DNA from 3 places in the Stenotrophomonas nitritireducens genome. Region 3 is predicted to be linked to each of the others. Evidence: riboswitches for the same ligand, from Rfam matches in the RefSeq annotation. Region 3 holds a riboswitch; each other region holds the start of a gene.

Region 1 (3,272 bases), 360 kb from region 3:
GTACCACGTTCCAGGCGTCGAACTGCAGTTCGCCATGGGCGGCACGGGTGTCGTTGAACGAAGGATGCTTGCCGCGTTCCTGGGCCAGTTCGCAGGACACTTCCAGTGCGTGGAAGTAGATGGCCTCGGCGATCTTGGCCGACAGCGCGCGGGCTTCGTCCGAATCAAACGCCATGCGCTTGCGGAAGAACACGTCCTGCAGGCCCATGCAGCCCAGGCCGACCGGGCGCCAGCGCAGGTTGCCGCGGCGGGCGGTTTCAATCGGGTAGAAGTTCAGGTCGATGACGCGGTCAAGCTGGCGCACGGCCAGGCGCACGGTCTCGGCCAGCTTCTCGAAATCGAAGTCGCCGTGGGCGTCGAGGTGGTTGCCCAGGTTGATCGAGCCCAGGTTGCAGACCGCGGTCTCATCGTTGGAGGTGATCTCCAGGATCTCGGTGCACAGGTTGGACAGGTGGATCACGTTGCCGGCGCGCAGGGTCTGGTTGCTGGCCAGGTTGCACTTGTCCTTGAACGTCATCCAGCCATTGCCGGTCTCGGCCAGGGTGCGCATCATCCGCGAATACAGCTTGCGGGCGGACACGCTCTTGCGCGCCTTGCCCTGGGTTTCAGCCTGCACATAGGCCTGCTCGAACGCCGGGCCGTACAGGTCGGTGAGCTCCGGCACCACGCGCGGGTCGAACAGCGACCATTCCTGGTCGGCTTCCACGCGCTGCATGAACAGGTCCGGCACCCAGTTGGCCAGGTTGAGGTTGTGGGTACGGCGCGAATCGTCACCGGCGTTGTCGCGCAGCTCGAGGAAGTCCTCGATGTCGGCGTGCCAGGTTTCCAGATACACGCAGGCCGCGCCCTTGCGCTTGCCACCCTGGTTGACCGCAGCCACCGAGGAATCCAGCGTCTTCAGCCACGGCACGATGCCGTTGGAGTGGCCGTTGGTCGACTTGATCAGCGAGCCGCGCGAGCGCACGCGGGTATAGCTGACGCCGATGCCGCCACTGAACTTGGACAGCTGCGCGATATCGGCATAGCGGTCATAGATGGATTCCAGCGAATCCTGCGGCGAATCCAGCAGGAAGCACGAGGACAGCTGCTCGTGACTGGTACCGGCGTTGAACAGGGTCGGGCTGGACGGCAGGTAGTCCAGGCTGCCCAGCCGCTGGTACAGCGCCAGTGCTTCGGGCACGTCTTCGCTCAGCGCGCTGGCGATGCGCAGGAAGAACTGCTGCGGCGTTTCGATGACCTTGCGCGTATGCGGGTGACGCAGCAGGTAGCGGTCATACAGGGTGCGCAGACCGAAGTAATCGAAGTTCAGGTCGTAACCCGGATCGATCGCATCGTTGAGCTTGCGTGCATTGACCTGCACGAAATTGAGCAGGCGGTCGTTGATCAGGCCCACTTCGTGGCCACGGCCGACTGACTGCGAAAACGCATGGATCTCCTGCCCGGACACTTCCTTGCCGATGAAGTTGGCCAGCAGGCGCGCGGCCAGGCGTCCGTATTCGGGCTCTTCGCCGATCAGCAGCGCGGCGGTACGGATCGACAGCTCATCCAGTTCCTGGGTGCTGGCGCCGTTGTACAGGCCGGAGATGGTGCGCGTGGCCACGCGCATCGGGTCCACCGCATGCAGGCCCTCACAGCAGCGCTGGATGGCGCGGACGATCTTGTTCAGGTCTACCGGCTCGGTGCTGCCATTGCGCTTGGTCACGCTCATGGCGGTGGCGGTCGGCGGCGGGGTCAGTTCAAAACCGGCTTCAGCCGGAGCGACGTCAGTATGAGTGGCAGTCACGACGATGGTGTCCTTGCAAACGTTATGCACGCAGCTCCTGCCCGCGCAGAAAGCAGAGCCGGTACGGAGGCGCGAGCATGGAAGGACGGCGTCGCAGCAGCCGCGACAGCCCACGACCCGACGGTCGCAGCAGCCACGGCACCACGTCACCAGCCGTCTTCCCCTCGAAGACACCGCAGCCGGCACCACGCGGTGTGCATCGCGTGGCTGTCGGCAGGTCTTCGGACTCATGGGCGCGAAGGCCAGGGCCTTCTTCCTACTCCGCCGCTTCCCAAGGCCGCTTGCCTCAGTGCTGTGTGGCGGGGTCGTTCCCAATTACCGCTGCGGGGCAGTGCCGGAATGGCCTTAACGGCGTCACCGGCTTCCCTTTCAATCCAACGAGGCACGCCCCGTTGGAACCGACGGGACACAAGATAGTGTGGGTACATGGCAGGGTCAACACCAAATCTAGTAAAAATATGGCGAGCCTTGGGGCATAAGGGCTGCGCTGCAACTGTACGGATATTGGTGATTGGAACTGTCCGAAAAGACTGCGCAGTCAAGTAGGTGGCGAGCACTTTATTGAGGCAAAACGTGGATTTGAAGCGGACCGGCCAGTGGCGCGCCCAACAGGGCATGACTTTCGGCCGAGGCCAAACACCGCCCGGGCGATGAAGCTGGCCTTACCCTCAAGGATGAACTCACACCATGCGCGCGATTGGACTCACCGCCTTGCTGTTGCTGCTACCTGCTGCCGGACACGCCGCCAACATGAAGTCCCCGCGGTTGTCGGCCGCCCAATGCGGCGTCGAAACCGACTACGACGTGCTGGTCGATGGCGGCGGTATCTGGTTGCGCCGCGACACTGCCAGCTTGCGCGAAATCGTTTTCCACGATGGTCAGTTGAGCGTGGATGGCCACATGCAGGAAGTGTCACCCGATGATGCCCAGCGATTGCGCGCATTGGAAGTCGGGGTACGCCAGTTGATGCCGGCGGTCACCGGCATCGCCACCGAATCGGTGGGCATCAGCTTCGATACGCTGGATGCGGTGTATGAGGGTCTGACAGGCCACGCTAACTCCCGCAAGGTCCGCAAGCTGCGCAGGGAGGCCGAACATTTTGTCGAGCAGACCATTGGCCGCGGCCGCTGGGAGCGGGATCTTTTCAACGAGGGCTTCGAAGCGCGGGTCCAGGATGCTGCCGAGACCCTGAGCGGCTCCATCGCCCGCAGCGTTCTGTGGGCGGTATTTACCGGTCGCGAGGACAAGCTGGACGCGCATGCAGACCAGCTCGGCGAGGAGCTGGACCAGCGCCTGGAAGCCCGCGCGCTTGCACTGGAACAACATGCACAATCCCTTTGCACACAGGTCCAAGGACTTGATCGCCTGCAGTCGGCACTGGAGTTCCGCTTCAACGGCCAGCCACTGCAGATGATGTGGGTTAGCGACGATAACGCCCCGATGGCGGCACGCGAAGATGCCACTGACCGCAGCATCCCGCTGCCTGCAC
Region 2 (3,272 bases), 340 kb from region 3:
TGCCGCGCTTCATCTGCAAGATGCAACGCCTGCGCAGCATGTGGCATGCACTCCGCAAGGCTCGGCGACAGACAGCGCAAAAACGCCGAGCACAGGAAACCTTTTCGCGGCTGTCAAACAGCAGCATCGGCATCATGCTGACAGGTACTGCCAGCACGCACGACAGTACCTGCTACGAATACTGCAACCACGCACGTTCCATGATTCCACAATGGCCTCCTGCCTCGCGCGCCCGGCTGACGGCGTCGACAAATGTGCGCGGAGTGTAGCCACGCACCGTAAGACGCCAGCGTGGTCGCCTCACCCGGGCGCGAGCGCGTGCCCGCTAGAATCCATGCCCCCTGCCCCGCTGAGCCTGCCCGATGAATCCCTATGTCCTGTTGGCCTGCGCCATTGCCCTGGAAGTGGCCGCCACCTCATTGCTCAAGGCCTCCGACGGCATGAGCCGGCTATGGCCTACGGTCGGCGCGCTGCTGGGTTACAGCCTGTGCTTCTGGTTGCTGGCGCTGGTGATGAAAACCATCCCGACCGGCATCGCCTACGCGATCTGGTCCGGTGTCGGCATCGTACTGATCTCGCTGATCGGGCTGTTCGTGTTCAAACAGAAGCTCGACCTGGCCGCCATCATCGGCATCGGCCTGATCTGCGCCGGGGTACTGGTGATCAACCTGTTCTCGCGCGCATCGGCGCATTGATACGCAGCCGGGTACTGGTGCAGCGCGATACAGCGGCGGTATGCAGCGCCGCACTTGACCTGCCCGTGGTTGCGGCCTATTTTGTGCGTCGCCAAGGTATACATCTCTTTATCCGAATGAAGGGATGTATTTAAACGGGAATCCGGTGACGCAGGCCACATGGCTGCCATTCCGGAGCTGCCCCGCAGCGGTGAATGGAAACGACCGCCGTCAACAGCACTGGGGTGATACCCGGGAAGCGACGGCTACTAGGTGGGTGCAGGCGCACCCGTGTCCATCAGCCCGAATACCGGCCTGGGCCAGGGGATGTGTCGTCCCCTGTTTCGACCTGGAATCTCCGCGGGGAGCTTGCCGGTGCCGCCGTCTGCCACAGGCAGGCGGTCGGGTGCTGCGCTGCCTCCACGCAAGAGACCGGTTCGCCCGCGGGGGCGAAGGTCGCTGGCGGGGTGGAAGCGGCTGCAAGGCGCGCGGCACCGCGCGGTTCCTTCGTTCCTCAATGCCCAAGCAATGAGGAAACAACATGACCATCATTACCAACCTGGGATTCCCCCGGATCGGCGCGCGCCGCGAACTCAAGCACGCGCTGGAAAGCTACTGGCGCGGCGAAACCGATGCCGCACAGCTGCAGGCCAGCGCCGCCGCGCTGCGTGCCCGCCACTGGCAGCTGCAGCGCGATGCCGGTGTGGACGTGCCACCCAGCAATGACTTCAGCCTGTACGACCACGTGCTGGACACCGCCTTCCTGTTCGATGCCATTCCCGCCCGCTACCGCGCCCTGCTGCACAGCACGCCACTGGACGCCTACTTCGCGATGGCGCGCGGGCTGCAGCGTGACGGGCTGGATCTGCATGCGCTGGAAATGACCAAATGGTTTGATACCAACTACCACTACCTGGTGCCGGAACTGCAGCGCGGGCAAAGCTTCCACCTGCGCGGCGACAAGCCACTTGCCGAATACCGCGAAGCCAAGGCGCTGGGCATCGAGACGCGGCCGGTGCTGCTGGGTCCGGTCAGCTTCCTGCTGCTGTCCAAGACCAGCGATGGCAGCAACCCGCTGGACCTGCTGGACAACCTGCTGCCGGTCTACGCGCAGCTATTGGCCGCATTGAAGCAGGAAGGCGCGCAATGGCTGCAGCTGGACGAGCCGGTGCTGGTGCAGGACCTGGATGCCGCCAGCAAGGCCGCGTTCGAACGTGCCTACGCCTATTTCAGCGCCTTGCCGCGCCCGGACATCCTGCTGGCCACCTACTTCGGCGCACTCGAGGACAACCTTGCACTGGCCACCACGCTGCCGGTTGAAGGCCTGCACGTGGACCTGGTGCGCGCACCCGAGCAGCTGGATGCGGTGGTGCGTGCGCTGCCGGCCGAACGCGTGCTGTCGCTGGGCCTGGTCAACGGCCGCAACATCTGGCGCAGCCCCTTGGACAACGCATTGATCCTGGCGCGCTACGCGCTCGGCCATCGCGGTGCCGACAAACTATGGCTGGCGCCGTCCTGCTCGCTGCTGCACTGCCCGGTGGATCTTGGCCTGGAGAAAAAGCTCGATGCCGAACTGCGCGACTGGCTGGCGTTCTCGCGGCAGAAACTGCAGGAACTGCGCGTACTGGCCGATGCGCTGGACGGCAAACCCGACGCCGAACAGGCGCTGGGCCGGGCACGCGAGGCCATCGATGCACGCCGTCGTTCGCCGCGCGTGCACAACCCAAAGGTGAAAGCGCGCCTGGCTGCATTGTCCGCAGCCGATGCCCGCCGCGACACGCCGCACGCGCAACGTCAGCTGCTGCAGGCCGATGCACTGCGCCTGCCGGCCTTCCCCACCACAACAATCGGCTCCTTCCCACAGACCCAGGACGTACGCCTGGCGCGCGCCCAGAACAAGGCCGGCAAGCTCTCCGATGCCGACTACGACACCTTCCTGGCCGAACAGACCGCGCTGTGCGTGCGCGCCCAGGAACAGATCGGCCTGGACGTGCTGGTGCATGGCGAGTTCGAACGCAACGACATGGTCGAGTACTTCGGCGAACAGCTCGATGGCTTCGCCTTCACCGGCAACGGCTGGGTGCAGAGCTACGGCTCACGCTGCGTGAAACCACCGATCATCTTCGGCGATGTCAGCCGCCCGGCGCCGATGACGGTGCGCTGGTCGCAGTACGCCCAATCACTGACCGACAAGCCGATGAAGGGCATGCTGACCGGACCGGTGACTGTGTTGCAGTGGTCGTTCGTACGCGATGACCAGGCCCGCGCCGACACCTGCCGGCAGATCGCACTGGCCCTGCGCGATGAAGTGCAGGACCTGGAGGCAGCCGGCATTGCCGCCATCCAGATCGACGAGCCGGCCCTGCGCGAAGGCCTGCCACTGCGCCGCGCGCACTGGCAGGACTATCTGGACTGGGCCGTGCAGAGCTTCCGCATCAGTGCCAGCGGCGTGGCCGATGCCACCCAGATCCATACCCACATGTGCTACGCCCAGTTCAACGACATCATCGAAGCGGTGGCCGCACTGGATGCGGACGTGATCTCGATTGAAACCTCGCGCTCGCGGATGGAGCTGCTGGATGCCTTCGCCCGCTTCGA
Region 3 (3,272 bases):
ATGCGCACCGCATCCAGACCGGTGCCGGCACCGACCAGTTCTTCCAGCGGCAGCGGGCCGAGCACCGCAGCCAAGGCACTTGCGGCAGTGGTATTGCCAATGCCCATCTCACCGAACACCAGCAGGTCCGCACCGTCGGCGCAGGCCACTTCCACCGCGCGGCGGCCGGCATCGAATGCGGCGTCCAGGTCGTCGGCGGACATTGCCGGCCCGGCACTGAAATCGTCGGTGCCGTAACGCGTCTTGGCACTGACCACACCGGCAATGGCCGAGGTAGCGCGGCTGCCCACATCCCAGACGTGCAACGGCAGGCCCAGTTCGCGCGCCAGCACCGCGATGGCGGCGCCACCGCCGGCAAAGTTGTGCAGCATCTGCACCGTCACTTCCGCCGGATAGGCCGAAACCCCCTGCGCGGTGACACCGTGGTCGCCAGCGAACACCACCACCGGTACGCGTTGCGCCCCCGGCTGATCCACGCCTTGCAGCGCTGCCAGTTCAACGGCCAATGTCTCCAAGCGGCCCAAGGCGCCTTCCGGCTTGGTCAGCTGGCGCTGGCGGGCCAGCGCACGCTGCCGGTATTCCTGCGAAGGCTGCCCGCAGGCCTGCCCGTACCATGTTTCTGTCACGACACTTCCGATACTGCGTTTGCAGCCCGCATTCTAGCCATTCGGCAGGCATTACCGCCCATTGGTGTTGCCGGTTGGCGGCACAGGCGCGAACGGAACGTAGCCCGGATAAGCGCAGCGCACCCGGGGAAATCGGCATCGAGCGTTGCTGCAAGCTGCGGCACCCTGCACTTCCCGGGTGCGCTGGCGCTTACCCGGGCTACCTTGGGCATGGTGCGCTACCGCCACACTGGCGCGAACAGGAACGTAGCCCGGGTAAGCGCAGCGCACCCGGGGAAATCGGCGTCGAGCGTTGCTGCAAGCTGCGGCACCCTGCAGTTCCCGGGTGCGCTGGCGCTTACCCGGGCTACCTTGGGTTTGGTTCGCTGCCGCCGCGCTGTCGTGAACAGCCATTCCGGCAGGGCTGCCGGCAATGGCATAGAATGCGCGCACTTTCGGGTGACCGACCGGCATTGCCGGCCGGTTGAAACGGGAAGCCGGTGCCGCGCACTGCTGGATCTCCAGCATGTCGCCATTCCGGCGCTGCCCCCGCAACGGTAAGCAGGACAAGTCCAGACATGGCGCCACTGTGCACGGCACGGGAAGGCGTCTGGACGGAAGCAGCAAGGCTGCTTCGCCTGCGAGTCCGGAGACCGGCCCGAAAGCCGACTGGTTGCGATGCGGAGGGCATGGCGGCGGCTGTAGCGCCGTGTGCGCCGCCTCCGTCTTCTCCCTCCTCTGGCAGCCTTCCCCATCCGCCTGCGCGGGAGCGTGCAGGCTCAGGAGCTTCCATGAAACTGTCTTACCACACCCTTTCCCTCGCCCTTGCCCTGGCGCTGCCAGGCGTTGCCGCTGCGCAGAACGCACCGACCGAGCTGGACGACGTCACGGTTACCGCCACCCGCACCCCGATCTCCATCGAGAACAGCGTGGTGCCGGTGCAGGTCATCGACCGTGCACAGATCGACCGCAGCCAGGCCAACTCGCTGCAGGAACTGCTGCGCGGCCGCGCTGGCCTGGATTTCGCCAACCAGGGCGGCACCGGCAAGATCACCTCGCTGTTCCTGCGTGGCAGCAACTCCAACCAGGTGCTGGTGCTGGTGGACGGCGTGCGCGTGGCGTCGGCCACCAATGGCATGGCCGCACTGCAGGACCTGCCGGTTGACCAGATCGAACGCGTGGAAATCGTGCGCGGCCCGCGTTCGAGCCTGTACGGCTCCGAGGCCATTGGCGGCGTGATCCAGATCTTCACCCGCACTGCCGGCCAGGGCCTGCAGCAGAACCTGGCGATCACCGCCGGCAGCAACAACCTGCGCCAGGTCAGCGCCGGCTTCAGCAACCGCGGTGAGCGCGGCTGGATTTCGGCCCAGGGCGGCTACCAGAAGACCGACGGCATCAACGCCTGCCGTGGCACCGCCGCTGGCTGGGGCGCGGGCTGCTTCGCCGATGAGCCGGACCGCGATGGCTACCGCAACACCTCGATCAACGTGCGCGGCGGCTATGCGCTGACCGACACGCTGAGCCTGGAAGGCCACGTGCTCAATGCCGACAGCTTCAACGAATACGACGGCAGCATCTTTGGCGGCAACGAAGCCGACAACCGCCAGCAGGTCTACGGTGCCAAGCTCGCCTGGACCGCTTCGGATGCCTTCCGCCTGACTGCCCAGGTTGGCCGCAACCGCGACGAAGCCGACAACTACTTCGCCGATGCCGACGCCGGCACCCGCAGCTTCGCCAGCGCCTTCGACACCCGCCGCGACACCGCCAGCGTGCAGGGCGATTTCAGCTTCGCCGAAGGCCAGCAGATCACCGCCGGTGCCGATTGGCAGAACGACAAGGTCACCAGCTCCACCGCCTTCGACATCGACCAGCGCGACAACCTGGGCGTGTTTGCCGAGTACCAGGGCCAGTTCGGCGCGCACACGCTGCAGGCCAGCGTGCGCAACGACGACAACGAGCAGTTCGGCAACCACACCACTGGCAGCCTGGGTTATGGCTTTGCCTTCGGCAATGGCCTGCGCCTGACCGCCAGCGCCGGCACCGGCTTCAAGGCGCCGACCTTCAACGACCTGTACTACCCGGGCTTCAGCAACCCGAATCTGAAGCCGGAAGAATCCAAGAGCCTGAACCTGGGCATCGCGCAGTACGCCGACAACTGGAACTGGACCTTCAACGCCTACGAAACCCGCGTCGACCAGCTGATCGGCTACGACAGCAACTTCGACCTGGTCAACGTCGCCGAAGCGCGCATCCGTGGCGCCGAGCTGACCGGCTTTGTTTCGCTGGCCGGTTTTGACATCAACGCCCAGGCCAGCTTCACCGACCCGCGCGACCACACCTCCGGTGCCGCCAGCTACGACAATCTGCTGGCCCGCCGCGCACGCACCAGCGGCCGCATCGACGTGGACAAGAGCTTCGGCCCGCTGCGTCTTGGTATTACCGCCGCTGGCAGTGGCCACCGCTTCGACAACGCCGCCAACACCGTTCGCCTGGCCGGCTACGGCACCATGGACGTGCGCGTTGAATACGCCATCAACGATGCCTGGAGCCTGCAGGCCAAGGCCGCCAACGTGTTCGACCGCGACTACGAAACCGTTGCCTGGTACAACCAGCCGGGCCGCGAGTACCAGCTGACCCTGCGTTACAACAGCAAGGCCAACTGAGCCG

What was found. Region 3 has a riboswitch for cobalamin ahead of btuB (TonB-dependent vitamin B12 receptor). Riboswitches for the same ligand answer to the same signal wherever they lie in the genome.
Region 1: linked by a shared signal. The riboswitch ahead of BCV67_RS10920 (ribonucleoside-diphosphate reductase subunit alpha) and the one ahead of btuB (TonB-dependent vitamin B12 receptor) in region 3 are both predicted to bind cobalamin.
Region 2: linked by a shared signal. The riboswitch ahead of metE (5-methyltetrahydropteroyltriglutamate--homocysteine S-methyltransferase) and the one ahead of btuB (TonB-dependent vitamin B12 receptor) in region 3 are both predicted to bind cobalamin.

What each region holds. Positions count from the first base shown of each region.
Region 1 is NZ_CP016756.1:2,610,732-2,614,003, reverse strand. It holds gene BCV67_RS10920 (ribonucleoside-diphosphate reductase subunit alpha) at 1-1,708, opposite strand, end outside; cobalamin riboswitch at 1,978-2,201, opposite strand; gene BCV67_RS10915 (DUF2884 family protein) at 2,471-3,272, shown strand, end outside.
Region 2 is NZ_CP016756.1:2,622,493-2,625,764, reverse strand. It holds gene BCV67_RS10970 (SMR family transporter) at 363-695, shown strand; cobalamin riboswitch at 773-1,007, shown strand; gene metE (5-methyltetrahydropteroyltriglutamate--homocysteine S-methyltransferase) at 1,216-3,272, shown strand, end outside.
Region 3 is NZ_CP016756.1:2,966,580-2,969,851, reverse strand. It holds gene cobT (nicotinate-nucleotide--dimethylbenzimidazole phosphoribosyltransferase) at 1-626, opposite strand, end outside; cobalamin riboswitch at 1,046-1,281, shown strand; gene btuB (TonB-dependent vitamin B12 receptor) at 1,397-3,268, shown strand.